3 regions of the Alteromonas sp. 4NH20-0104 genome follow, and region 2 is predicted to be linked to each of the others. Evidence: predicted binding sites of a transcription regulator. Region 2 holds the regulator's gene; each other region holds the start of a gene.

Region 1 (10,036 bases), on a different contig from region 2:
TACGTACCGTACCACCCACTGCAAAACCGCGGGTTTGTGACATATTGAAGGTTTCCTGAACCACACCCTGACCGGCAATGGCCGAGTCACCGTGAATAGTCACCGGTAACACTTTAAGTGCACTGTTCTCACGACGGTCAAGACGGGCACGTACAGAGCCCATCACCACCGGGTTAACAATTTCCAGATGCGACGGGTTAAACGCCAGCGCCAGGTGAACGTTACCACCTGGTGTGGCAAAGTCAGACGAATAACCGGCGTGGTATTTTACGTCACCGGCACCCAGACTTTGATCGTGCTTACCAGCGAACTCGTCGAACAATACAGAGGGGTTTTTACCCAGTACGTTAACCAGCACGTTAAGACGACCACGGTGAGCCATACCCACCACGACTTCTTTGGTGCCTTGTGTACCGGCTTCAGTGATCAGCCCTTTAAGCATAGGAATTAACGCATCGCCACCTTCCAGTGAGAAGCGTTTGGCACCCGGGAACTTTGCCCCCAGATACTTTTCCATACCATCGGCGGCAACCAGCCCTTTAAGCAGGCTGACTTTGGTGTCACGTTCCATTTGCGGACGTGATTCGACCGACTCAATACGTTGCTGTAACCAGCGTTTTTGCTCAGTATCGGTAATGTGCATGTATTCTGCACCGATAGAGCTACAGTAGGTTCTGTTTAATGACTTAAACAGCTCGCCTAATGCCATAGTTTCTTTGCCGATGGCATAAGAACCTACGTTAAAAACCGTATCAAAGTCCGTCTCGGATAGATTGTGATGCGACAACTCCAGGTCTCTGACCCGTTCCTGTTTCCACAATCCCAGCGGATCGAGGTTGGCATGCTGATGCCCCCGGAATCGATAGGCATTGATTAACTGCAATACCTTAACCTGTTTCTGGTCTGACTGATTGCTGCTCGTTGTGTTAGCAGACCCACTGCTACAACGGGCCAGCGGACCCAGAGACGCCAGTTTGCGGAACTGGTCTTTGATAAGGCTATGGTTACTTTCTAATTCCACCCCATCCACTTTGGGTAAAGCGTCAAAGGTATCACGCCAGGAATCAGAGACACTTTGCGGGTCGTCAAGGTAGGCTTCGTACAATGCTTCCACATAGGCAGCATTGGCTCCAGCCATGTGCGATGAGTCCCACCACGCTTTCATCACGCTTTCTTGCATTATTGTGCCTTGCTAGGTTGTCAATAAAACTGTCAGGTCGGACGTCTTACCCGACCACATTTACAAAAAAATAGCCACCCCATAAGGATGGCCATTTATGCATTACTTACTTGTTACTGAAACAGTAATCAAGATAATTGCTAAACAGCCCGTTGTAAAAGCATGGACTTAATCTGCCCAATTGCTTTTGTAGGGTTTAGTCCTTTAGGACATACACTTACACAGTTCATGATGCCGTGACATCTGAACACGCTGAATGCATCATCCAGATCGTTCAGTCGCTCGTCTGTTGCTGTGTCGCGGCTATCAATCAGGAATCGATAGGCGTGCAACAAGCCGGCTGGTCCGATGAACTTATCCGGATTCCACCAGAACGATGGGCAAGATGTTGAACAGCATGCGCAAAGTATACACTCATAGAGTCCATCCAGTTTAGCACGCTCTTCCGGAGACTGCAGATGCTCTCTTGCCGGTGGCTGTTTACTGTCGTTAATTAAGAATGGCTTAATTTTCTCATATTGCGTATAGAACTGGGTCATATCAACCACCAGGTCACGCACTACAGGCAAACCAGGTAACGGGCGAATAACCAGTTTACCTGAACCCAGTGCCGACAGTGGCGTGATACAGGCCAGACCGTTTTTGCCGTTCATGTTCATGCCGTCAGAGCCACAAACGCCTTCACGACAAGAACGACGGAACGATAACGTAGGATCCTGTTCTTTTAAAAGAATCAGTGCATCCAGCACCATCATATCCTGGCCTTCTTCCACTTCCAGGGTGTAATCCTGCATACGAGGTGAATTATCCACCTCAGGATTGTAACGGTATACCGAAAAAGTTAATTGCATGATCTAACCCCTCTTAGTATGAACGTACTTTCGGCGGGAAGGCTTCGCGAAGCTTAGGCGCCATATTGACATCACGTTTAACCATGGCTTCAGTCGCCGGGTTGTATACGCTGTGACATAACCAGTTTTCATCATCACGATCCGGATAGTCAAAGCGACTGTGTGCACCACGACTCTCAGTACGGAAGTTAGCCGCCACAGCAGTGCTGTAAGCTGTCTCCATCAGATTGTCGAGTTCTAAACACTCAATACGTTGGGTGTTAAAGTCGGCGCTCTTGTCATCAAGACGAGCAGTCTTAAGACGCTCACGAATCTCTTTAAGCTGGTTAAGGCCGTCAGCCATCGCATCACCTTCACGGAATACCGAGAAGTTAAGTTGCATACATTCCTGTAAATCTTTCTTGATTTGAACCGGATCTTCGCCTTTGCCTTTCTCTGAACCTTCCCAACGATTGAAACGGGCCATGGCCGTATCAAGATCAGTTTCAGACGCCTCACGGCTTGGGGTCATTTCGTCGAGTTTGTCACCTAAGTGCAGACCCGTTGCGCGACCGAATACCACCAGGTCAAGGAGTGAATTTCCGCCTAAGCGGTTAGCACCGTGTACGGATACACAGGCAATTTCACCACAGGCAAATAAACCATTAACCAGTTTTTCATTGCCGTTTTCGTCAAGGGTTAAACACTGACCGTCAACATTCGTTGGAATACCACCCATCATATAATGGCAGGTTGGGATAACCGGAATCGGTTCTTTAACCGGATCAACGTGGGCAAAGGTACGCGACAACTCAAGAATACCCGGCAGACGTGATTCAAGGACGTCTTTACCGAGGTGATCGAGTTTCAGTTTGATGTGAGTGCCCCACGGGCCATCGCAACCACGACCTTCACGAATTTCGGTCATCATTGAACGGGCAACAACGTCACGACCGGCTAAGTCTTTGGCGTTTGGCGCATAACGCTCCATGAAGCGTTCGCCGTCTTTGTTAAGCAGATAACCACCTTCACCACGGCACCCTTCTGTTACCAGAGTACCCGCGCCGGCAATACCGGTTGGGTGGAACTGCCACATTTCCATATCTTGTACACAAACGCCAGCGCGCAGTGCCATACCCACACCGTCACCGGTGTTGATGTGTGCGTTGGTGGTTGATGCGTAAATACGACCCGCACCACCCGTTGCCAGCACAACGGCTTTAGATTTGAAATAAACCACTTCACCGGTTTCAATGTCGATAGCCGTACAGCCAACCACATCGCCATCCTGGTTTTTTACCAGGTCCAGTGCGTACCATTCGCTGAATACTTTAGTTTTGTTTTTAACGTTTTGTTGATACAGCAAATGCAGTAACGCGTGACCGGTTCGGTCAGCCGCTGCGGCGGTACGTGCGCCCTGCTCGCCACCAAAGTTCTTGGACTGGCCACCAAATGGACGCTGGTAAATTTTTCCGTTTTCAAAACGCGAGAACGGCAGACCCATGTTTTCCATTTCAATAATGGCTTCAGGTCCGGTTTTACACATATATTCGATAGCGTCCTGGTCACCGATATAATCAGAACCTTTAACGGTATCGTACATGTGCCATTCCCAGTTATCTTCATGGGAATTACCCAGTGCTACAGTAATACCACCCTGGGCGGAAACCGTATGCGAACGGGTTGGAAACACTTTAGATAATAATGCACAGGATTTGCCAGACTGCGAGATTTGCAGTGCTGCGCGCATACCTGCACCACCGGCGCCAATAACGACGGCGTCAAATTCATGAACGGGTAAACTCATTTTACACTCCCCACAAAACAAACAAACCAGCGGCCACGTAAACAAACGCGATGATATTCAGTACATACTGAATAGTAGCGCGCAGACCGGTTGGCTTAACATAATCGGTTAGCACCTGCCACAGACCAATGCGAACATGGATCATGATGGAAACCAATGCAGCGAGGGTGAATACTTTCATCGCTATGCCAGAGAATAGCCCCTGCCATACGTCAAAGGTAATTTCTTCAGTAGTGATAAAAAATCCGGCCATGAAGAATGTATAGACTGCGATAATGACCGCAGTTGCACGTAAAGAGACGTAATCCTGTACACCATTACGCTTGATGCTTGCCTGATTAGTTACCATAACGCAACCCCTATAACTACTGTCAGTACCACCCACAAACCCATAACAACTTGCGCGCTTAAGTTACCAGACTCAAGCTCTTCCCAGTGACCCATATCCATTATACCGTGACGGATACCGCCAAGGATGTGGTAGGTCAGCGCAGAAGCTGTACCGATTGCAATGATCTTTCCAATCAATCCATCCATTAAAGCCTGCACATTGGCGAAGCCTTCTGGAGATGATACCGAAACGGCCCATGCCCAGATCACAAACAGCAGCGCAAAAAACATTGCGACACCGGTTACGCGATGGAGAATTGACGAAATAGCAGAGGGAGGAAATTTAATGGTGTTAAGGTCTAAATTTACTGGTCTTTGCTTTTTCACAATTTTTGCCTGTTTTATCCGTAGGGACAAATCACTCTCGTGTTGAGTCCTGACAGAGTGATTCTGATTGTTACTAAGTTAAATTTCTCATCCAATGAGGTGTTAACATTTTGTGAATATTTTATTACTTAATTAACAGAATAAATATTCAGCCAATTTAAGTAGGCCAGAGTATATCCACGACCTATTATAATTACAATTTTTTGTGTGGTATTAGGACATTAGTCTTAGGTCGTAGAAACGATAAAAACGCTTGATCCCGGGTACTACATAACCAGTATAATCTCAGACAATCTAGAATATTTATGTGTAATATAAGTAATAAAATTGACTTGTTACTGCATAATAAAGTACAAATACGCCACTTTTCCCACCGGATTGCTCAAAATTGAGTAACATCCCGATAAAGAAAATTCTGAGGAGAGCAACTTATGGCAGATCAAAAAGCCATTCTGAAAGCGGGCGACAAGGAAATCGAGCTTCCTATCTTGTCTGGAACTGCAGGCCAAGATGTGATTGATATTCGTGCCCTTGGTAAACACGGCTATTTCACCTACGACCCTGGTTTCCTGGCGACTGGATCTTGCGAGTCTTCCATTACATTTATCGACGGCGCAAAAGGTGTACTGTTACACCGCGGCTTCCCAATCGACGAACTGGCACGTGATGCCAATTATCTGGAAGTTTGTCACATGTTGCTGCACGGTGATGCACCCAACAAAGACGAATACGAAGAATTCGAAAACACTATCAAACGCCACACCATGGTGCACGAACAAATTCACATGTTCTTCCACGGCTTCCGTAACGATGCACACCCTATGGCCATGCTTAATGGTACAGTTGGCGCAATGTCTTCGTTCTATCACAGTGACCTGGACGTTTCTAATTTCGACATGCGTGTTCGCTGCGCCCACCGTCTGATTGCCAAAATGCCGACGTTGGTTGCCATGTGTTACAAGTACAACATTGGTCAGCCATTTGTTTATCCGCGTAACGACCTGAGCTATGCGGCTAACTTCCTGAACATGATGTTCTCTGTGCCAGCTGAAGACTATAAAATCAGCCCTGCTGTAGAACGTGCAATGGACCGCATTTTTACTCTGCATGCTGACCACGAGCAAAACGCATCAACCTCTACCGTTCGTTTGGCCGGTTCTTCTGGGGCAAACCCTTATGCGTGTATCGCAGCGGGTGTTGCGTCACTATGGGGCCCTGCTCACGGTGGTGCTAACGAAGCGTGTCTGCAAATGCTGGAAGAAATCGGTTCAGTAGACCGTATTCCTGAGTTCATTGACCGCGCTAAAGACAAGAACGACTCGTTCCGTCTGATGGGCTTTGGTCACCGTGTTTACAAAAACCACGACCCACGTGCAACCGTAATGCGTGAAAGCTGCCACGAAGTACTTAAAGAGCTGGATGTTCAGGATCCACTGCTTGACGTAGCGATGGAACTGGAGCGTATTGCACTGGAAGACCCGTACTTTGCAGAGAAGAAACTGTTCCCGAACGTTGATTTCTACTCTGGTATCGTACTGAAAGCAATCGGTATTCCAACGAATATGTTTACCTGTATCTTTGCCCTGTCTCGTACCGTTGGCTGGATTTCACACTGGCATGAAATGATGTCTGATCCTGCCCAAAAGATTGGTCGTCCTCGTCAGTTATATACTGGTCACACTCAGCGTAAATATACGCCAATTAAATAACGTTAATTTAATTGTAAAATATAAAGGCTCGCATTGCGGGCCTTTTTTATTACTAAATAAGCACTTAACTTTTTATTAACTTTTAAAATTACATTTAAGTTACACTTATTAAGAAAATGAATTTAAATAGAATGGAATAACAATCGATTACTGATTTAATAATCCACCAGTTATAAATTTTCGTAATAATGTTTAAATATTTATTATAAGTAAGGTATCACCCAAACCATGCAGCCCCTTATAAAACAATTAGGTTACGCCGGCTTACTGCCCTTTATCGGTCTGAATGCACTAACGTTTACCGATGTGTTGCCGCAATCACTGATATACCTTTACTTCACTCAGTACTCAGCAGTGCTGCTCTCTTTTTTTGGTGGTGTGCACTGGTACGATGCTATCAGCAGCAATAAACCTGCGCACCAAATGTATGTCGCCATGTTACCCACCATTGTGGGATGGATATGTTTAACTCAAACCGGGGCACCATGGGTATTAGGCGTGTTGAGCATTAGCTACCTGCTCATGATGTTTTACGACAAACAGGTACTCACGCTACCAAAAGAAATGGTTGTGGCTTACACCAAACTGCGTATGCAGTTAACCACCGTGGTTGTGTTATCGCATGCTCTGATGATTTTCAGCCGCTAAGAGCCAACTTGTTAAGCCTCTGAAAATAAAAACACCAGCCGAAGCTGGTGTTTTTTATTGAATAGTTAATACTGTCTTGCTTATTCGGCTCTGATTAAGTCCAGCAGTTCTTTGGTTTTTTCTTCAACCAAAGCAATATCACCTTTAGATTCAACATTCAGCCGGATCACCGGTTCGGTATTAGATTTACGTAAATTAAACCGCCATGTACCGAATTCCAGGCCGATACCATCCGTCTCGTCAATGACTTCTGCCAGCGGCTGATATTTATCCAGCACTCTTGCTAATGCCGCATCGGCATCTTTTAACTTACTGTTAATTTCACCTGACGACGGAAAAGCTTCTATACGCTCTTTTACCATGGATGCCAGAGACTGCTGACGTGTACAAATAAGCTCAGCGACTAGCAACCAGGGGATCATGCCTGAATCACAGTAGGCAAAATCCCTGAAATAATGGTGCGCGCTCATTTCACCGCCATATACGGCATCTTCAAGACGCATACGCTCTTTAATGAACGCATGGCCTGTTTTACATTTAATCGGCGTACCGCCGGATGATTTAATGATGTCTTCACTGTTCCAGTAAACACGCGGGTCATAAATAATTTTGCTCGGCCCTTTATTTAAAAATGCCTGCGCCAATAACCCTACGATGTAATACCCTTCAATGAAATTCCCATCCGCATCAAACAGGAAGCAGCGATCGAAATCACCATCCCAGGCAATACCAAAATCAGCGCCACTTTCAATTACGGCATTGGCCGTATCGGCTCGATTCTCGGGCAGTAACGGATTAGGGATACCATTGGGGAATGTACCATCAGCATTATGATGTACTTTCACAAATTCAATCGGCACGTCTTTATCGTGCAGTTTTTTCTCAATGGCATCCAACGCCAGACCGGCTGCTCCGTTACCAGCGTTAGTCACTATCTTAAGCGGGGTAAAGTTGTTGATATCCACATAAGACAGAATATGTGACACGTAGGCATCCATATTCAAATGACGATGGTATTTACCGCTTTCAGCTAAAATGTCGGTAGCGATATGTGCTTTACCATTGAAAAAGGCATCAGCATCAATTTTGGCACCTTTAGCATAAAAATCGATACGTTCAGTAACGTAGCCACTGTCTAGCGCTTCGGCGCGATCTTTAATTGCGTTAAGACCCGTATCACCACTGATAGGTACCGAGCCAGCTTTTACCAGCTTCATACCGTTGTAATTAATCGGGTTATGGCTGGCGGTGACTTCAATGCCCCCATCCACGCCAAGGTGTTTGGTAGCAAAGTAGATTTCTTCGGTACCGGCCATGCCAATATCCGTTACGTCTGCGCCACCGTCAATTAAACCAGCACTTAAGGCCAGTTTTAATGGCGTTGAGGTCAGGCGCACATCGCCGCCAACCACAACAGATTTGGCTGATAACTCTTCTGCAAAAGCGTAACCAATCCGGTAAGCGACTTCTTCGTTAAGCTGAGAATTTAACTCACCCCGGATATCATAGGCTTTAAAACAGGTAATAGGTGTTGTCATAGTGGTCATTACTCAGCTTATTTAGATTCGGTTCTGCCGTAGCGATCGGAAAAACGCACAATATCATCTTCGCCCAGATACGCACCAGATTGTACCTCAATAAGTTCCAGCGGGATTTTACCCGGGTTTTCCAGCGCATGAACATCACCAATCGGTATGTACACCGATTCATTTTCGGTAACCAGCTGGGTTTTCTCGCCGATGGTGACATTGGCCGTACCCGATACCACAATCCAGTGTTCAGCGCGGTGGTGATGCATTTGTACCGACAGTTTTTCACCTGGCTTAACGGTAATGCGCTTAACCTGGAAACGTTTGCCATTATCGATGGAATCGTAACTGCCCCAGGGACGGAAGACTTCGCGATGGAACTGAAATTCAGGACGTTTTTCAGCCTTTAACTTGTTCACGACATTTTTAATGTCCTGCACTTTGTTTTTATTGGCCACCATGACGGCATCTTTGGTTTCAACCACCACCACATCATCAAGACCAACAACCGCTATTAAACGTTCCTCGGCATTGATATAACTGTTATTTACGCCTTCCAGAATGGCATCGCCTACAATCACGTTACCATTTTCGTCTTTATTATCTGCCGTTTCCCACAATGAAGACCAACTGCCCACATCTGACCAGCCGGCATCCAGCGGTACCATGGCAGCCAGTGCGGTTTTTTCCATTACAGCGTAATCAATGGAGTCGTCCGGACAGGTAGCAAAAATATCCGGATCGATGCGGATAAAATCTAAATCTTTGCTTTCTGATGCAATAGCCTGCTCACAAATAGAGTACATTTCTGGTGCATGCTTTTTCAGTTCGTCTAAATACACGCTGGCTTTAAACATAAACATGCCGCTATTCCAGAAATAGTTTCCGGAGTCTACATACTGTTGCGCAGTAGCCAGATCAGGCTTTTCAACAAATTCATCTACCTTCATGCCTACACCAATGGCTTCACCGCCTTTAATGTAACCATATCCGGTGAGCGCCTGATCCGGCACAATACCGAAAGTCACCAGGTTACCCTCCATCGCCAGTTCATTAGCTTTAGCGACAGCGGCCTGGAAGCCGGCAGAATCTTTAATCAGGTGATCGGCGGCCAGCACCAACAATACCGGATCGTCATCGGTTTGAAGCGCATGCAGCGCGGCCAGTGCGATAGCGGGGGCTGTGTTACGGCCAACAGGCTCAAGAATGATACCGCCATGTTCGCCGCCCATTTGACGTAACTGCTCTGCCACTAAAAAGCGGTGCGCGTCGTTACAAATGACAATGGGGTGTGCGGCACTGCTGCCGTCAAGGCGCTGCAGCGTTTCCTGCAACATGGTTTGATCAGAAGTTAAAGCGAGAAACTGCTTAGGCAAGGCTGCTCGGGATTTTGGCCATAAACGGCTGCCAGAGCCACCGGCTAATACGACTGGTTTCATTTTGGTTCCTGTTGATTACGGGCGCGACTAACAAGCAGTGTTTACTTGTTTATTCCCTTATTTATTCCTTAATCCATGTTAATCAAGGACTGCAGGGCAATCAACATTCACAGTGTAATTTATCGAAATAAATCATCAGGACCGACAAGTCGACGGGGAAATGGTCATTTTCCCGTC
Region 2 (10,036 bases):
CAGGCTACACAATTGCAGGATTAATATAACGTAAAGCCGACTTCTCACAATTCACCCAGCAATTTGCCCTGATAAAACCAGTGTTGTTCAATTTTTGAATTATAGCAATCCGATGAGCTGAGCGGGATTGAACTTATTGCTATGTTACAGGCATAAAAAAACCGGCTTGGCAGCCGGTTTTTATCAGGTATATCGTACCAGAATTAACCGTTTACGAAGTCAACACCCAGTTTGATGTCGCCACGCAGGCCTTCCAGCATATCTTCTTTAGCTTTCTGTTCGAAAGCACTCAGTTCGCCGTAAGACAGAATTTCTTCAACACCGTTTGGACCTAAACGTACAGGGTGCGAGAAGAACGCAGCATCGTCGCTGTCATCAGTTTGTACATAGGTGTACTCAACAACGTTGTCGCCTTGCATAGCGGCAACCAGAGACAGGCAGAAGCGAGCAGCCGCCTGACCCATAGACAGCGTAGCAGAACCGCCGCCAGCTTTCGCTTCAACCACTTCAGTACCGGCATTCTGAATTCGGGTAGTCAGAGAAGCTACTTCGTCGTCTGAGAAGTCTACGCCTTCGACCTGAGACAGCAGAGGCAGAATAGTGGTACCTGAGTGACCGCCAATAACCGGCACGTGAGTGCTGGCTGGATCCAGGTCTTTCAGTTCTGCAACGAAGGTTTCTGCACGAATAACATCCAGCGTAGTAACACCAAACAGTTTGTTCTTATCGTAAACACCTTTCGCTTTCAGTGTTTCAGCAGCGATAGCAACTGTGGTGTTAACCGGGTTAGTGATAATACAAGTACAAGCAGAAGGACAGTTATCGGCAATGCCTTCTACCAGATTCTTGACGATACCCGCATTGATGTTAAACAGGTCTGAACGGTCCATACCAGGCTTACGAGGTACGCCTGCTGGAATTAATACTACGTCACAACCTGTTAAAGCTTCTGCCAGGTCGTCTTTACCGTGACCGGTAACCTTAACTGCAGTGGGGATGTGGCTTAAATCTACAGCTACACCCGGAACAACCGGCGCAACGTCATACAAAGCTAACTCAGAACCTGCTGGCAGTTGTGTTTTTAACAACAGTGACAGCGCCTGACCAATACCACCGGCAGCACCTAACACGGCTACTTTCATACCATTTCTCCTCATGGAAAGAATCACGTTTAATAACGGCCGAACACATTAAAGGATGTCAGCCTTAAACTCAATCACCTATTAGTCTTATGACGGGCGAATGGGCGATTTATCGGGTTATATTCAATATAAGTGCATAGTTATGCATTAATGTTGCTTTTTCATGCAAATTAGGGCACAATAACTGGTTTTGAAAACCGTTAGGGGATGGGAACTATCCCGGCCCTGAGCCTTTCGCGGGTTAGAGTATACACCAAGCCGGCAGGTTAGCCGAATCGATTAGCGATTAATGCATAACCCGCGCGGCCAACATCATAAAATTACGAATAAACGTCAGGAACTAAATGGCAAATCAGAAGCAGGAAGAGCTCATCCGGGCATTCAAAGACATTCTTAAGGCTGAGAGTTACGGCTCCCAGGGAGAAATTGTTGACGGGCTGAAAAACCAGGGCTTCAACAATATTAGTCAGAGTAAAATATCACGTATGCTGAGTAAGTTTGGCGCGGTTCGTACCCGTAATGCCCGTGGTGATATGGTTTACTGCCTGCCGCCGGAACTGGGTATGCCTACGGCGAAAAGCCCACTCAAGCAGCTAGTGCTGGATATTGTGCATAATAATGTGATGGTGATAATTCGCACCAGCCCGGGGGCTGCGCAGCTTATTGCCCGTTTACTGGACTCATTAAGTAAAAAAGATGGCGTGCTGGGCACCATTGCCGGTGACGACACTATTTTTATTGCGCCGGCCGATGTCACCAAAATTGAAAATCTGCGCCAGCGCGTAGAGGATTTATTCGACAACGTATAAACATCGTCCTATTGCTAAAGCTTATGTTTATTACAGCGCTGAAAACAAAAAACCCCGCATCAGCGGGGTTTTTTAATGATTAGCAGTGACTGCTTAGAAGCGGTAGCTTACACCTACACGAACTTCCCACAATGATGCAGAACTTGACCAACTGTCACGTTGGTCGGCACCCAGGAACTCCTCGTAAACGTACTGACCGTCTTCATTTACGCTAGCTTCAACAACTGACTCAGAAACGAAGTTACCTTGTTTCAGTACACCCCAGTCATCGTTTAACAGGTTACCCAGGTTTTCGATAACGAAGAATGCTGATGCACGGTGACCTTCAGCAAACGCAGGCAGTTCCTGGCTTACACGAACGTCAACTTTAGTCCACCAATCGCCGTTAGTACCGTTACGAGACGCAATCTTGCCGCGGCCCAGGCCTTCAGATGAAACGAATGCATTGAACGCATCCAGGTCGAAATCAGGACCATAAACTACGCTAGCATCGTCAACAGTTGGAACGTACAGTAACTGGCGACCGCCACCTGTATTGTCATCGCCATAGTATCCGTCGATGTCCTCACCAAAGGTATAACTCATGCCACGACCTTCGTTAGCTGAAGCAAACACGTTGAAACGCGTTGTATAGCCGTCGATAAATTCATGCTTATAACCTACGCGCAGTGTGAAACGGTGCGGAATGTTATAGTTAGAGGTATAGGCACCAGGATTGTTTGGATCGCTGGTCGCAAAGTTAACAAAGTTAGAGTAAGCAACTGAGCTGGTCATTGGGTTAACGTCTGTAGAGTCGTTATAGGCATAAGCAACACTTACGTCTAACCCGAAGTCGTACTCTTTAGACACTGCCAGTGACAGAGTCGTTGCATCACCTGAATCACCGTCAACGTTAGTTAACAGGAAGGTGCTGTTAGAACCATCGTAACGAGGACGACCATCGGGGCCGTAACCGATAATTTCACGTGAAGGCTCAATATAAGTGGCAGCGTCTTTCTTATCAGTATAAAGAATGTCAGCTTGTACCAGGTAGTCACCAGGTGCCAGGTAAGTTAAACCTAAAGCATATTTCCACTCAGTAGGTACTTCAAAGTTAGGATCAACAGCTACCACATTGTTAGCAGAACCGTTAGTTGGAGCATCTTCAACGAAATCGTACAGAGCTTGTGGAATACCATAACCTGGCGACGCACCATTTACTAATGGGGTGTTAAACAAGTCAACTGGCAAACCACCGAAGTCAACATCCTGCTGCCAAGGGGCAACGGTAGTCGCAACCTGGATCACACCGTCATTGGAGTAGGCATTAGATACCCAAACGTTCGGGTTACCACCAGAGTACAGACCGAAACCACCGTGCAGTTCCATATCGTCAGTCAACACGTAGTTAAAACCTACACGCGGCTGCCACAGGTCAATACCATCTAAGTTACCGGTGTTAGACAGGCCCTGACCATTGTTGTAGTCCGCATACTCGGTTTCAAACGCTTCGTTGTAACGAGGACGATCGTCAGAAGACCATTTGTCATAACGTAAACCAAACAGTAAAGTCAGATCGTCATTAACATACCAGTCGTCCTGTAAGTAGAACGTCGTAGTGGCAAAGCTAAAGCTTGCTGCAATGTCATTCGGATCGTTGGTACCAGCAGCATTATTATAGAAAATGCGGCCAGCAAGACCGTTACGGAAATCATCGATTGAGTTAAAGCGATATTCACCGCGTGATTGCTGCACGAACAGGTTGAACACATCTAAGTCTTCGTACTCAACACCAGCAGTGATGGTATGATCGCCTAACAGATAAGTACCTGCCAGTTTAAAGGTTGTGTTATCCCAGTTCAGGTCATTTGATTGACGAGAATCATCCGGGCCAAGGTAAACAACGGTGTCACCCAGGTTAATTTGCATTTCACTGAAACCAGTTCCCGCATCGACAGAGATCTGACGGTTATCCAGTTTAGTCTTACCAATACGCAGTTCGGTTGAGAAATCTGAAGTCCAGTCTGAGTAAACAGAAGCTGTAATAGTTTCGATTTCTGCACCACGCTCATAGAAATGACCGTCGTAAGACAGACGTGATGTACCGGTATCTGATTCAGAAATATTGAAGCCATCGTTCCAGTTGTAAGTGAACGCTGCACGGTGATCTTCGTTGATGTTCCAGTCTAATTTAATCAGTAACTTCTCGTCTTCAACAGGAGAAGAACCTTTGAAACCGCCTGGATCGTATCCGTAAATTGTTTGAGAGATTTCGGTAATTTCAGCAATTTCTTCTGCACTTGCGCGAGACAGGCCTGCATACTCATGAAGACGCACACCTTCTTTCTTCTCATAAGCACCGAATAAGAACAGCTTGTCGCTGATCAGAGGCAGACCTACAGTGAAACCATAACGTTTTTCAGTGTAGTTACCGTTGTCGATGTCGTTACCTTCGATTGAATCGCCTTTAAACGAGTCAGAAGTGAAATCGTAGAAAGCAGAACCGTGAACTTCGTTAGTACCAGACTTGGTTACCGCGTTGATGTTACACGCTGTAAAACCGCCGTACTCTACGTCGAAAGGTGCTAATTCAACAGCAACCTGCTCAATCGCATCGTATGAGAAAGGAATGCTTTCAGTTGGGTAACCGTTAGAGTTAAGACCGAAGTTATCGTTCAGACGCATACCGTCCAGCGTTAAGCTGTTGAAACGTGGTGATGCACCGGCACACTGAATGCCGTCTGAGAAAGTTTCGTCGATATAAACACGTGGGTCGGCACGAACCAGGTCTTTAATATCACGGTTGATAGCTGGTGCGTTTTGCAGGTCTTCAAGACTGAAGTTTGAAGAAGGACCTTTCTGGCCAAAAGCAATAGAAGCAATTTGTGAAGCAGTTACTTCGATACGCTCAACGTCAGCTTGTGCACCCAGTGCAAAGTTGTTCAGGTTTAAACCACTGTCCAGAGACAGGTAAACATCTGAAATAGTTGCATCTTCGAAAGTGTCAGAATCCATTACAATTTCGTATGGACCACCAACACGCAGACCAGACAGGTTAAACTGACCGTTTGCGTTAGCGGTGACTGTTTTAATACTTCCGGTTGGAACGTGCTTAACAGTAATTACTGTACCCGCTGCAGGTGCGCCCTGTGGACCAACTACGCGACCAGTGATTTCTGAAGATGTCTGCTGTGCCATAGCGGCAGTAGACAGACCAACAGACATCGCTACCGCAATCGCTACGCGATTAAGCTTCGATTTTGTCATCATTAGTGTGTTTCCCATTTATTTTCATAAGGCGTTTGTATTACCCCCGTTAACAAGAGGTATAACAGCAACCTGTTGCTTCCGGCAGTAAAGGCAATTTTTATGTCCGGTCACCATAGCCGTTATTGGTGACAGTTCCGTTTCTATAAAACAGCGTAAATCGGGCCGAGATTGTTCATTATTATTGTTTCAGCAATATGACAAGTTCGCTTTGGTTGAACTACTTAAAAAGTTGACAACGCTTATTATTTTTATGTTTTCCTGAACGAACGGTCAGTTATTTACCTAAATTATCAGAACTCTCGGCCCTGCTCACAAGCCCAGCTATATTCTTCGCACATTCACAAAGAATAAACAGCGTTTAAGCAAATTCAAAGTTACTCAATGAATAAACTTAATTTTCAATAATTTACACATTCAAAATAAACTTACTTATTGCATTAAATAAGTTTAACTGTTCAAATTGGACAAATAAGTAAAACTAACTCTAGAACACTTTGCACCGTTTACGACTGAATTCGACAACACGATGGCTGATTGTCGCTGCTATTTTTATTTTTAGCGGCGCGCTTGGCTATGTGCAAAACAGCCAGAAAATCGATGACATCTCGCCGCAAACAACCAGCAAATTAAGATGTGATGCGCCGCTATCGCAAAACCGTAAGGAATTCGTAGTTTACCTTACCGAACAATCCATCGCCGAGAAAGCTCTGCCGCTGCTGTGTGCCAATAATGTAGTGCAACGTCAGTTTGGTGATGTACAGGTTATCATTGGTCGCAATGACTTTGATACCTTTCGCTTTGTGAACCATGGGGTGCCGGAGTTAACCCTGGTTAAAAGTAATGTAGTAGACGCTTTCGGGGCAGACCGCATTTACCATTACGACAGCATTGCCGCACACCCGGATTACAGCGCCTACTTTATTGCCCTGCGGGAGAAACCAGCACTCAGTAAAGAATACCTGCTGGGCAAGCGGATAGGAATACTCGATTATCCCAGCAGCCGCTCCGGGCACATAGTACCTAAAACGGTATTACAACGCCTTGGCCTGAATGACTCCAATATCAAGCTCTACTATTACAACTCTCATCAGGAGCTGCGTCGCGCCCTGATGGCAGGCGAAGTAGACATTATCTCCAGTTACTGGGGTAAAGCCGATGAACAAATACTGTCCAGGAGTTACATCACTTCACTGGAAAACAGCGTTCCCGGTATGCGCTGGTATTTAAAGATGCAGGATAACAACACGGATTTACGCTGTGCTATTCAGCAGGTCATTACTGAGATTTCCAATAACCATCCGCGCAAGTATTACCGCGACGTGGTGCTAATCAATGAGTGTAAATCAAATGAAAACCTATGATATTGCACCCGGTGACTGGTTAAAGGGCGGCATCATAACGCTGATGCTGTTTGTTTTGTTTCAACTCGGTGCCATCATAGGGCAAAGTAGTGCCCGTTTATATGCCGAGCACGAAGCCATCGACAAAATAAAAGCCCGGATCAGTCTCGACCTGCAGTTTTTAGATGTTGGAAACCAAACTCTGAGAACGCCGCCGAATCAGGATACCCTCAAAGGCTACCTTAAGCGCATTAATACTATTCTCAGCGAACAACAAACCGGAGTTTGGCTGGTGTCACTGCAGTCGGTAACGGCCAACACAGCAGGCCAGCCTGAAAATGCCCGTTTAACCCAACTAATACTGGAAAACTCCGAGCAAACCGTCAATGTGCAACTGGCAACCAAACCACTCTATCACTACCTGGCATTCAGCCCCTTAGCCTTAATCGCCGCGTTGCTGATATCGCCGGCTTTTGTCAAAGTCAGGGCAAGTCAGCGCAGGGCAGTTAAAGCCGCAACACTGGCGCAACCCCTTCCTATTGTGAAACTTACCCCCAAATTAACCGTTAATCTTAATGAAAAAACGCTGGGTAACGGGGTAAATGATGTCACTGTGCAATTGCAGAATAAGCCCCTGTGTTTCTACACCGCGCTGCTTCATTACTGTATCGAGAACCCCAATTCCGTGTTATTGCACCATAAAGATATTCCGCCTGAACTGACCCACCTGGCCAGCAAGGTATTTAGCCGCCTTATGGAACTGGGGCATACCAAACGAAAACGTCCGGATTTCAATGCCAACCTGGACAAGACCCTGAGCGAAATTCGCGCCGCACTGGATGAGGTGTTTGCCGGCTTCAGTGAAGAGAAGGCCCGTTATTACCCACCCCGCGCACAAGGTGAGGGATCCCGCTCCAAACAACATTCCTATGCGCTACCCATCCTGCACCTTAGCGACATCCACATTATTGGTGAATAGGCCAGTTTGTAATCAGGCCTGTACACAATAGTTGTTAAGCCCTGATGACAGACAGTTTGCAAGCTGGAAAAACAATGGTAACCTGAACAAATGGTCAGCATTATAATGCAAAGACTCACCATTTGCCGGGATGTCAAAACACACCCGAAAGGCGCTATCTGATTTAAAGCCAATACTGTGGGATTGATTCGCACGGTGCATTTGCGTATCTTTGCTATAACTAAAAATACGTTTTTCCCACTATGCAAACACCCCTGATTATTGCTATCTCCGGAGCTTCGGGCTCTGGTAAATCGTTGTTCACCGAGAACCTGATAAATGCTTTTTCTGAGCAAGGCCGACCGGTGCAAATCCTCCGCGAGGACCATTATTACCGCGCGCAGGACCACTTGCCCATGGAAGCTCGTGAGAAAAACAACTACGACCATCCCAACGCTTTTGAACATGAATTATTGAAAGCACATTTGGGTGCACTGCGTAACGGTGAGCCCATTGATTACCCGCATTACTGCTTTAAAACCCACACACGGCTCCCCAAAACTGAGCGCTTACAACCAGCGCCGGTAGTAATCCTGGAAGGTATTATGCTGCTCGCCAGAGTGGAATTACTGCCTTTATACGATGTTAAAATCTTCATCGACACACCATTGGATATCTGCCTCATGCGCCGCATGATGCGCGACGTTAAAGAGCGCGGACGAACCATGGACTCAGTGGCAAAGCAGTATGAGAAAACGGTTAAGCCAATGTACCATCAGTTTATTGAACCCAGTCGTTTTACCGCCGATGTAGTGGTAACCCAGGGTGGCAAAAATCAAATTGCACTAGACGTAATAAAATCACATATACAACAAGCTATTAAGTAAAGGATTACCCAATGATAAGTTTACTGGGCGTCGCCCTGCTGTTATGTATTGCATTTGCTTTATCAAGTAACCGACGTTCCATAAACTGGCGCACCGTTGGGGGTGCTTTTGCCATCCAGGCCGCTGTGGGCGCGTTTATCCTTTATTTTGAACCGGGTATTCAGTTACTGCTAAAGGCTACTGAATTTGTGCAGAACATTATCGACTACAGCCAGGCCGGTATCGATTTTGTGTTTGGTCCGATTGGCGACAAGTCACTCGGCTTCATTTTCGCCTTTAACGTATTACCCGTAATCATCTTTTTCTCGTCACTGATTGCCGTGCTTTATCATTTAAAAGTGATGAACATCATTATTCGCCTGATTGGCGGGTTGCTGGAAAAAGCGCTTAAAACCAGCCGTCCGGAATCGATGTCGGCAGCCGCGAATATTTTTGTTGGCCAGACAGAAGCCCCGTTAGTGGTGCGTCCGTTTATTCCCAATATGACCCGCTCCGAATTGTTCGCCATTATGGTCGGCGGCCTGGCCTCCATTGCCGGCTCGGTGATGGCGGGCTATGCCGGTATGGGTGTTGAGCTTAAGTATTTGCTGGCAGCCAGCTTTATGGCAGCGCCGGGTGGCCTGCTGATGGCTAAAATCATGCAGCCTGAAACGTCAGAGCCGCACAACGAGCTGGAAAAAACCGAAGAAGAGAAAACCCACTACGCTAACGTATTTGACGCGGCGGCCAGTGGCGCAGCTTCGGGGTTACAGCTAGCGCTGAACGTGGGCGCGATGTTACTGGCTTTTGTTGCTTTAATCGCCATGCTCAATGGCATTATTGGCTGGGGCGGCAGCCTGTTTGGTTTTGACAACCTCACCATTCAGGAAATTCTTGGCTTCTTACTGCAACCACTGGCCTGGACGCTGGGTGTCCCCTGGTCGGAAGCGCAAATCGCGGGCAGTTTTATTGGCCAGAAAATTGTGGTGAACGAATTTATTGCCTATCTCGACTTCATTGCGGCGCAGCCAGAACTGTCGCCCATCAGTCAGGCTATCATTACTTTTGCCCTGTGTGGCTTTGCCAACCTCTCATCGATTGCCATTCTGATGGGTGGAATAGGGGCTATGGCGCCGACCCGACGCAAAGAAATCGCCCAGTTGGGCCTGAAAGCTGTTTTTGCTGCCACACTGTCTAACCTGATGAGTGCAGCCCTGGCCGGCTTCTACTTAACCCTGGGTTAAAAAAGAAGCCGCAATCCACCCGGCTTGATATGCATCAAGCCGCGGGGATGTGCAGCGCCTTAAAGCCACATTATAATTTGTAAAATTAGAACGACAGGAAACCCTCATGAACTTAGTTGCCGTAGATTATCAGGCAGAAAACGCTGCCGAGTTATTCGCCAAATCATTACATGAAACCGGCTTTGGCGTATTAAAAAATCATCCTATTCAGAAACAACTGGTAGAAGATATCTATACCGCCTGGCAAGCCTTCTTCGACAGCGAAGAAAAGTTCGATTACACCTACAATAAAGGCACTCAGGACGGCTATTTTTCTAAAGCGGTATCAGAAGTCGCCAAAGGCTTTAAGAAAAAAGACATTAAAGAGTATTACCATTATTACCCCTGGGGAATGTGCCCGCCAGCGCTGAAAGAGCAGCTAGCCGATT
Region 3 (10,036 bases), on a different contig from region 2:
CTGGCTATCTGGCGCCCTGGAATATTGCAATTCCTGGTGTGTCGATTTTTCTGATGGTATTGTCAATTACCATAGTGGGTGATGGACTGCGCTCTGCGCTACGTAAACGGGTGAATCGCTAATGCCTTTACTGGACATCAAAAACCTGACCCTGGAGATTGATACCGGGACCCAGGTGATCAAGGCGCTGGATAAAATTAATCTAACCGTTAACTCGGGCGAGATTCGCGCTCTGGTGGGTGAATCCGGTTCTGGTAAAAGCTTAATAGTACAGGCTATATCTGGTGCCACGCCGCCCAATTGGAGCATTACCGCCGACCGTATGAGCTGGAACGGTAATAATCTGCTGTCGATGTCGGAGCAAAAACGCCGGCAAATCCTTCGCAAAGACATCGGCGTGGTGTTTCAGCATGCTATCGCGTCGCTGGACCCGTCTGTAACCCTGGGCGAGCAACTGGAAGAATCACTGCCGGACCAGTTAATTGAAGGTAGTTGGTTCTGGCAACGGGCACAATCGAGACGCAAGGTGGTTATTAACACCGTGCACAAAGTCGGGATTAAAGATCACAACCAGTATCTGCGAGCTTACCCACACCAGATCCCCACCGATATTGGCCAGAAGCTAATGCTCGCCATGGCCCTGGTCAGCCAGCCGAAAATGCTGATTGCCGATGATCCGACCCGGGGCATGGAAACCACCACCAAAGTGCAGGTGTTAAAGTTACTGTCACGCCTCAATCAAACCCGGTCACTGGGCATTTTATTTGTTAGCCATGACCTGCTGGCCATTGCCAGTATGTCGCATACCATGACGGTACTCTATTGCGGGCAAACGGTGGAATCCGGCAAGATGAAGCATATTCGCAAACGGCCATTACACCCTTATACCAAGGCGTTAATGGACAGTGCGCCGAGTTTTAGCAAGGATTTACCGCCTAAATCTCAGTTACCTACCCTGGCCGGTACCATTCCGACCCTGCAACATTTGCCTATTGGCTGTCGTCTGGGGCCGCGCTGCCCGAGAGCCCAACGAGCCTGTGTAAACGTGCCTGCGGTACGCAAGATTCATGATCACAGCTATAGCTGCCACTTCCCGCTTCATCGGGAGAAAGTATGACTCAGATACTTAACGTCAGCGGCTTAACCTTTCGCCATAGCAGTAAAAAACGCTGGCTGAAAAAACCGGAGGTGTTTTCCCTTGGTCCTATTGATATGCAGGTCACCAAAGGAGAAACCATCGCTATTATCGGTCAGAACCGGTCTGGCAAATCGCTGCTGGCCAAAATGCTCGCCGGTGCAGTGGAGCCGGATGAAGGACGTATTCAGTTACAGGAAGAAAGATACTGGTCAGTGAAACACCGGGTGGCGCGCAAAAAAGCCGACATTACCGGTATCCGCATGATATTCCAGCACAACAGTGAGTCGATTAACCCCGGGATAACAGTGGGCCAAATCCTTGACGAGCCGCTACGCTTAAATTCATCGATGTCAGAAGAAGAGCGTAAAGCCCTGATAGGCGACACACTGGTAAAAGTAGGGTTACTGCGGGAACATATCTATTTTTACCGGCATATGCTCTCTGACGGCCAGCAACAGCGTGTTTCGCTGGCCAAAGCGATATTACCCGACCCCAAAGTGTTAATTGCCGATGAGCCTTTTGCCGCGCTGGATCCGACTATTCGTTCCCAGACCGTCAACCTGATCCTGCAGTTACAAAAAGAAATGGGCCTGGCGTTTATCTTTATTTCCCACAACCTGGGGATTGTCCGGCACATTGCAGACCGGGTGATTGTGATGGATAAGGGACAGATTATTGAAAGTGGTAAAACCGAGACCATCTTTCGATGGCCTCAGCATGAGATGACCAAAAAACTGGTGATGTCGTATCAGTCGTTAATCCCGCAACAAACGATGCGGGAACCAGACTAATTGCCTAACCAACCAGTGCCAGCAGTACCCCTGCCGCCACGGCAGAACCCAGTACGCCAGCCACGTTAGGTCCCATAGCATGCATTAACAGGAAGTTATGCGGGTTTGCTTCCAGACCCACCTTGTTTACCACCCGCGCGGCCATGGGTACCGCCGACACGCCTGCCGCACCGATCAGAGGATTAATGGTTCCCCCGCTGGCTTTGCTCATCGCCTTAGCCATCAGTACACCGGTTGCGGTGCCGATAGCGAAGGCCACCGCCCCCAGTCCCAGAATACCGAGTGTTTCCACCGTCAGGAATTTATCTGCAGACAGCTTGGAGCCTACCGCTAATCCCAGGAAGATGGTGACGATATTGATGAGTTCGTTCTGAGCGGTTTTACTCAGGCGATCGACCACACCACATTCTTTCATCAGGTTACCGAAGCAGAACATACCCACCAGTGGGGTTGCCGAAGGCAGGAACAGAATGGTCAGGAACAGCACTGCCAGCGGGAATAAAATCTTCTCTTTGGCTGAAACGTGACGTAACTGCGCCATTTCAATTTTACGCTCTTCCGGGGTGGTCAGCGCTTTCATAATGGGTGGTTGTATAATTGGTACCAGCGCCATGTAAGAATACGCAGCAACCGCTATAGCACCCAGCAAGTCCGGCGCCAGCCGGGAAGCGAGGAATATCGCCGTAGGCCCGTCAGCTCCGCCAATAATAGCGATTGCCGAGGCGTCCTTGAGGGAAAAATCAAAACCCGGAATAAAATTAAGCGCAATCGCCCCGAACAGCGTGGCAAAGATACCAAACTGCGCAGCCGCACCGAGCAGCAGCATTCGCGGATTGGCTATCAGCGCGCCAAAGTCGGTCATTGCTCCCACGCCCATAAAGATGAGCAGAGGGAAAACGCCGGAGTGGATCCCCACTTCGTAGATGTAATACAACAGACCGCCAGGCTCGGTGAACCCCGCCAGCGGAATGTTAGTCAGTAAGGCGCCAAACCCTATCGGAAATAACAGTAATGGCTCAAACTTTTTAACGATCGCCAGATACAACAGTAGTCCGCCTACTGCCATCATAATTAGCTGGCCCGCTTGAAAATGGGCCAGCGCCGTGCTGTCCCATAGTATGGCTAATTGTTCCATGGCCGCTTAACCCAAACTGATCAGAGGCTGACCGCTGGAAACGCCATCGCCGTCTTTTACCTGAATTGAAGACACTGTACCGTCAAACGCACTGCGAATTTCGGTTTCCATTTTCATTGCTTCCAAAATGATTACAACGTCGCCGTTGGCCACCTGATCGCCTGGCGAAACCAGGATTTTAAACACATTACCGGCTAACGGCGCGTTAATGGTTTGACCCGATGGTGCCGGGGCTGCAGGCGCTGCCGCCTGAGCAGGAGCAGACGCTGCTGGCGTAATAGCCCCCAGTTCGCCTTGAGCGCCGACTTCAACGCTGTACAGTTTGCCGTCTACACGAACATCATAAACAGCCGCTTCTGATGCTGATGCCGGGGCGCTGGCTGCCGGTGCAGCTGGCGCGGCTTCTTCGCCGGTTGGAACCGGTTCAAATGCATCCGGGTTATTGCGGTTTTCAAGGAATTTAAGGCCAATTTGTGGAAACAGTGCATAGGTCAGCACATCGTCGATTTTGTCTTTGGCCAGAGTAATCGACTTTTCCTTGGCCAGACTATCGAGTTCAGTTTCGAGTTTTTCCAGTTCCGGCTCAATCAGATCGGCCGGACGACAGGTAATCGCCTCGCCACCGTCCAGTACCCGCGCTTGCAGTTCACTGTTAACAGGCGCAGCGGTAGCACCGTATTCGCCTTTCAGTACGCCTGCGGTTTCTTTAGAAATACTCTTATAACGTTCGCCGGTGAGGACGTTTAACACCGCCTGGGTACCAACGATTTGCGACGTCGGTGTGACCAGAGGAATAAAGCCCAGATCTTCACGAACCCGCGGGATTTCCTGCAGCACTTCGTCAAACTTATCAGCTGCGCCCTGCTCTTTCAGCTGGCTTTCCATGTTGGTTAGCATACCACCTGGCACCTGAGCCAGCAGAATGCGCGCATCCACGCCTTTCAGGCTGCCTTCAAACTTGGCGTATTTTTTCCGTACATCACGGAAATACGCAGCAATCTCAGCCAGTTCGGGTAAATCCAGTCCGGTATCACGCTCAGTACCTTCCAGAATAGATACCATAGTTTCAGTGGCAGAGTGACCGTAAGTCATACTCATGGATGAAATAGCGGTATCCAGAATATCAATGCCGGCATCAATGGCCTTCTGATACGTTGCTGTACTCAGACCGGTTGTGGCGTGACATTGCATGGCAATGGGTACCTCAACGGTTTTCTTCAGCTCGGTGATTAAGGTTTCACACTCGTAGGGCTTAAGCAGGCCCGCCATATCCTTAATACAAATTGAGTGAACCCCCATGTCCTCAAGCTGTTTCGCCATATCCAGCCACAGTTCGAGGTTATGAACCGGACTCACCGTATAGGAAATAGTCCCCTGGGCATGGGCACCGCAATCCACAGCCGCTTTAATCGCCGTTTGCAGGTTGCGCACATCGTTCATGGCGTCAAAGATACGGAACACGTCGACACCGTTGTCGTGGGCTCGCTCAACGAAGCGGGTCACTACGTCATCCGCATAGTGACGATAGCCCAACAGGTTCTGGCCACGCAGCAACATCTGTTGCGGGGTTTTAGGCATGGCCTTTTTTAATTCGCGAATACGCTCCCAGGGATCTTCGCCAAGATAACGTATACAGGAATCGAAGGTAGCACCACCCCAGGACTCGATTGACCAATAACCCGCATTATCAAGCTTTTCAGCGATGGGGAGCATATCCTCCAGACGCATTCTGGTGGCTAACAGTGATTGGTGCGCATCCCGAAGCACCAGTTCGGTAATCGCCAGTGGCTTAGACATGTGTTCTCCTAAAGTGTGTTATTTATTCTTTGCGTTTCTGTGCGCGTGCACAGCAGCAGATATGGCAGCGATAACGTTAGTATCGGCAGCAACTGTTGAAGTGGCTTTCGTGCCCGACGCTCTTGCTGGCGCCTGAGGCTCCTGACCAGGGAAACGCTCACAAAAAGCCTTGAGTGCGTTCACCGCGAAAATGAGAATTGTCAGAAACACAAAAACAAAGCCCATTCCGACCAGCAGCAAATTGCCGGCTTCCATTAGTAATCCTGAAATTGGTGTAGTCATTGCTTTTCCCGGGCATTATTTTGGAAACAGATTAGTATCACGGCAGTTGCTAAAACACAATATAAACAACTGTTTGAATTGCATAAAAAATCATTTTTTACGACTAAATATCAATATATATTCTATTTAGTGCATAAAATTAAGTTTGACTTATGGGGTGTATAAATTCAGTGAATAACAGGATCACACAATATTAACAATCCGTATTCATTGCATAACCCATAAGCAGTGTTTATAGGGTGTATAACTGGTTAATATATCGCCTGTTAATCAGTGTGCTGGAGCGCACTGTTGAAGGCAAGACAAAGCGAAGCAATGCTTGATCTGAATTAATGGAAAATTTATTTTCCCATGGCTAAGGCGTGTGAAGATTCCCGGTTACAGCGTTTTACACATAAAACAGCTATTGGGATCGGGTTGATAATCGGCGAATGGTCCACAAAACGAAAAGCCGTAGCGCTGATACAGTTGCCTCGCCGGGGCAAAAAATTCCATGCTGCCGGTTTCCAGCCACAGGGTTTGATAGCCGGCGTCACTGGCAAACCGGATAAGGTGCTCGAGCAATAATTTGCCGGTACCGGTACGACGCGCATTGGCGGGTGTGCGCATGGACTTTATTTCAGCTTCCAGCGGATTGATGTGCTTAAGTGCAATGCAACCCAACAACCTGCGGTCTGAGCGCGCGGCGAAAAAGGTAATCTCCGGCGCCTTGAGCTTGCTAACGTCGAGAGCGTGAACGCATTCAGGAGGAGAAGTGGCATACATATCCGCCAGATGCTCTTCGAGCAACGCAATCACATCGCCGCCGGTGAGGTCATCAACGCTAATGTCCACCTGCGTGGCAACGGTCATCAGATAAACCCTTTCAGCGTTGCCAGGCCAAAGGCATTGCAGGTGGTTGAATCCATCATCTCACCGTTAATGATACGTGCTTTTACTTCGGCCAGAGGCAGTTTATGCACGGTAAGCCCCTGCTCTTCTTCTTCCAGTGCCTGAGCCGTTTTGGTGAGCGTTTTGGCCACAAAGATGTGGTAGCGCTGGGAACACATCCCATAAGCTAAGAATTGTTCTCCTACATACTGCCAGTCGGCTGCCAGCAAACCGCATTCTTCTCTTAATTCGGCCTTAGCAACACTCAGTGCGTCAAAGGTTTCCGCGCCCTCTTTAGCCCCTTGAGGAAATTCAAGATGACGGCCCTTCACAGGATAGCGGTACTGCTCGACCAGGTAAACATCGTCACCGTCCAGCGCTATCACCACTACGAAATCGGGCTTATCCACGACACCGTAAATTCCCCGGTAGCCATCCTCGCGGCCAATGCTATCCTCGCGAACCGTCATCCAGCGATTCTGATAAACCACTTTGGAGTCGAGGGTTTGAATTTCGTCGGTCTTGGTGTCTTTCATAAAAATCCATTTAGTGCAGGAAACAGAACCAGGCAGTACAAAAAATAAGAGCTGCGAAAGCAGCTCTTAGAGAGGATTAAAGGTATTCGACTTCGATGATTTCATATTCCACCGCACCAGACGGCGTTTGAATGTTCACCATGTCATCCAGTTCTTTACCAATCAGACCCCGGGCAATGGGTGAATTAACGGAAATCAGGTTTTGTTTAATATCCGCTTCATCATCGCCAACAATGCGATAAGTCGTTTCTTTATCGTTATCAACGTTAATAATGGTTACCGTGGCACCAAAAATAACCTTTCCATTGTTAGGCATCTTGGTGACATCAATAATCTGAGCGTTAGACAGCTTACCTTCGATGTCCTGAATACGGCCTTCACAGAAACTTTGTTGTTCGCGGGCAGCATGGTACTCAGCATTTTCTTTTAAGTCGCCATGTTCACGGGCGTCGGCAATCGAAGCGATGATTTTAGGACGCTCTACCGATTTAAGTTGATTCAACTCCTCGCGAAGCATCTCAGCACCACGTGCAGTCATAGGATATTGAGTCATGTTGTTATTCTCACTTACCTGAATATGTTTTGCTTGAAACAAAAAAATGCGCCCGGTGGGCGCACTTTTCAATAGTTAATAACGAATTAATGCGTTAGAGAAGAATACACAGAATCCTTCTTTTTGTCATTATCCGTTTATTCTGGCGTGCAGTGCCTGAACCGAAGTCACTTTTCCGCGATCGTCAGCCGATTTAGCCTGTACGGTAGCAAAGGCGGCGTTCATCGTGGTGGTATAAGTGACTTTGTTCACCAGCGCTTCGCGGCGAATATACACAGAATCGGTAATCGCCTGACGACCTTCCGTTGTATTAACGATATAAGAATATTCACCATTCTTTATCGCATCGACAATATTCGGACGCCCTTCTGACAGCTTATTCACCACCGACACCTCAATGCCCTGGGCGCGCAGTGATTCCGCGGTACCACTGGTACATTCAATGGTGAAGCCTTTCGCGATAAGCGCTTTAGAAAGCTCTACCAACTTAGGCTTGTCGGTTTGACGCACTGATAACAGCGCTTTACCTGAAGCGGGCAATGGCGCACCAGCACCGAGGTTGGCTTTGGCATAGGCTTCTTCAAAGGTGTCACCGACCCCCATGACTTCACCGGTTGAGCGCATTTCCGGCCCCAACAGTGGATCCACCCCCTGGAATTTAGCGAACGGCAGTACCACTTCTTTCACAGAGTAGAACGGTGGAATAACTTCCGCAGTAAAGCCCTGTTCTTTAAGTGTTTTACCCGCCATTGCCCGGGCTGCAATTTTAGCCAGTGGCACACTGGTAGCTTTGGATACAAACGGAATGGTTCGCGCCGCACGAGGGTTAACCTCAATCAGGTACACTTCGCCATCTTTAATCGCAAACTGGGTGTTCATCAGGCCGATTACGCCCAGTTCAAGCGCCATGGCTTTAACCTGCTCGCGCATAACATCCTGAATATCCTTGGGTAATGAATGCGGCGGCAGTGAACAGGCCGAGTCACCGGAGTGTACACCCGCTTGCTCGATATGCTCCATGATACCGCCAATCACTACGTCGGTGCCGTCACATACGGCATCGATGTCCACTTCGATGGCATCATCGAGGAAACGATCGAGCAGAACCGGTGAGTCGTTAGACACTTTTACCGCTTCATTCAGATAACGTTTAAGGTCTTTCAAGTCGTACACGATTTCCATCGCACGACCACCCAGTACATAAGAAGGACGAACCACCAGCGGGAAGCCGATTTCCTTGCCTTTCTCAAGCGCCTGTTCCATGTTGCTAACGGTTGCGTTAGCAGGCTGTTTCAGCGCCAGTTTGTTCACCATTTGCTGGAAACGCTCACGGTCTTCGGCACGGTCAATCGCTTCAGGCGAGGTACCAATAATCGGTACACCGTTGGCTTCCAGCGCACGGGCCAGTTTGAGCGGCGTTTGGCCACCGTACTGAACAATAACGCCTTTGGGCTTCTCAACCGCAACGATTTCGAGTACATCTTCCAGCGTTACCGGTTCAAAATACAGTCGGTCTGACGTGTCGTAGTCGGTAGATACGGTTTCCGGGTTACAGTTAACCATGATGGTTTCATAACCGTCTTCACGCATAGACAGCGCGGCATGTACACAGCAGTAATCAAACTCGATACCCTGACCGATACGGTTAGGACCGCCACCGAGGACCATGATTTTATCCCGGTCTGACGGCGCTGCTTCGCATTCTTCATCATAGGTTGAGTACATGTAAGCGGTGCTGGTAGAAAATTCCGCTGCACAGGTATCAACCCGCTTATACACTGGCTTAATGCCCATGCCTAAGCGCAGATCGCGCACGTCACTTTCCGCCACTGACGTAAGGGTAGCCAGACGGGCATCAGAGAAACCTTTACGTTTTAAGGTATTCATCAGATTTTCGTCGATGTTGGCCACACCAAGCTCAGTCACTTTCTGCTCAAGCTGCACTAACTCTTCTAACTGAACCAGGAACCAGCGGTCGATATTAGTCAGTTTAAAGACCTCTTCAACGCTCATGCCGGAGCGGAAGGCATCGCCGATGTACCAGATACGCTCAGCACCAGGCTGACGTAATTCGTAAACCAGTTTGCTCTGTGCTTCCGGATCGTCAAGGTCGAGGATCGGATCCAGACCGGCAGCGCCCACTTCCAGACCACGTAATGCTTTTTGCAGTGATTCCTGCTGATTACGACCAATCGCCATCACTTCACCCACAGATTTCATCTGGGTAGTCAGACGGTCGTTAGAACCGGCAAATTTTTCAAAGTTGAAGCGTGGGATCTTAGTGACGACATAATCGATGGCCGGCTCGAAAGACGCCGGCGTTAAACCACCGGTAATGTCGTTAGCCAGTTCATCCAGAGTGTAACCTACTGCCAGCTTGGCAGCTACTTTGGCAATCGGGAAGCCGGTTGCTTTTGAGGCCAGCGCAGAGGAACGGGATACCCGTGGGTTCATCTCAATAATAACCAGGCGGCCAGTTTGTGGGTCGACACCAAACTGTACATTTGAACCGCCGGTTTCCACACCAATTTCACGCAGTACAGCCATGGCTGCATTACGCATAATCTGGAATTCTTTGTCGGTTAAGGTTTGTGCTGGGGCCACAGTGATAGAGTCACCGGTGTGCACACCCATGGGGTCAAAGTTTTCAATAGTACAAACGATGATGCAGTTGTCGGCTTTATCGCGGACCACTTCCATCTCGTATTCTTTCCAGCCAATCAATGATTCATCGATTAGCAGTTCGTTGGTGGGCGATAAGTCCAGACCACGGGTACAGATTTCATTGAACTCGTCGATATTGTAGGCGATACCGCCGCCGGTACCCCCCATAGTGAATGACGGGCGAATGATACACGGGAAGCCGATGCGGCTTAATACATCGTGAGCCTGTTCCATAGTGTGCGCGATTTCCGCACGCGGACATTCCAGACC

Evidence for each region. Region 2 encodes ArgR, which controls arginine synthesis, uptake and breakdown. Its sites were predicted from a motif close to ANTGAATANNTATTCANT; they were not measured.
Region 1: the regulator ArgR is predicted to act here: its motif matches at 4,670-4,687, upstream of gltA (citrate synthase).
Region 3: the regulator ArgR is predicted to act here: its motif matches at 5,221-5,238, upstream of AC27IB_RS08150 (OadG family protein).

What each region holds. Positions count from the first base shown of each region.
Region 1 is NZ_BAAJLP010000007.1:115,797-125,832, reverse strand. It holds gene sucA (2-oxoglutarate dehydrogenase E1 component) at 1-1,180, opposite strand, end outside; gene AC27IB_RS07165 (succinate dehydrogenase iron-sulfur subunit) at 1,321-2,031, opposite strand; gene sdhA (succinate dehydrogenase flavoprotein subunit) at 2,045-3,817, opposite strand; gene sdhD (succinate dehydrogenase, hydrophobic membrane anchor protein) at 3,819-4,166, opposite strand; gene sdhC (succinate dehydrogenase, cytochrome b556 subunit) at 4,160-4,534, opposite strand; gene gltA (citrate synthase) at 4,966-6,243, shown strand; gene AC27IB_RS07140 (DUF3429 domain-containing protein) at 6,472-6,891, shown strand; gene AC27IB_RS07135 (phosphohexomutase domain-containing protein) at 6,972-8,429, opposite strand; gene AC27IB_RS07130 (mannose-1-phosphate guanylyltransferase/mannose-6-phosphate isomerase) at 8,447-9,859, opposite strand.
Region 2 is NZ_BAAJLP010000028.1:60,405-70,440, reverse strand. It holds gene AC27IB_RS18075 (hypothetical protein) at 1-48, opposite strand, end outside; gene mdh (malate dehydrogenase) at 204-1,142, opposite strand; gene argR (transcriptional regulator ArgR) at 1,487-1,951, shown strand; gene AC27IB_RS18060 (TonB-dependent receptor) at 2,045-5,200, opposite strand; gene AC27IB_RS18055 (PhnD/SsuA/transferrin family substrate-binding protein) at 5,695-6,561, shown strand; gene AC27IB_RS18050 (hypothetical protein) at 6,533-7,519, shown strand; gene udk (uridine kinase) at 7,762-8,385, shown strand; gene AC27IB_RS18040 (NupC/NupG family nucleoside CNT transporter) at 8,397-9,608, shown strand; gene AC27IB_RS18035 (isopenicillin N synthase family dioxygenase) at 9,715-10,036, shown strand, end outside.
Region 3 is NZ_BAAJLP010000008.1:153,118-163,153, reverse strand. It holds gene AC27IB_RS08175 (ABC transporter permease subunit) at 1-122, shown strand, start outside; gene AC27IB_RS08170 (oligopeptide/dipeptide ABC transporter ATP-binding protein) at 122-1,117, shown strand; gene AC27IB_RS08165 (ATP-binding cassette domain-containing protein) at 1,114-1,929, shown strand; gene AC27IB_RS08160 (sodium ion-translocating decarboxylase subunit beta) at 1,934-3,064, opposite strand; gene oadA (sodium-extruding oxaloacetate decarboxylase subunit alpha) at 3,071-4,861, opposite strand; gene AC27IB_RS08150 (OadG family protein) at 4,880-5,143, opposite strand; gene AC27IB_RS08145 (GNAT family N-acetyltransferase) at 5,522-5,995, opposite strand; gene AC27IB_RS08140 (NUDIX domain-containing protein) at 5,995-6,549, opposite strand; gene greA (transcription elongation factor GreA) at 6,626-7,102, opposite strand; gene carB (carbamoyl-phosphate synthase large subunit) at 7,232-10,036, opposite strand, start outside.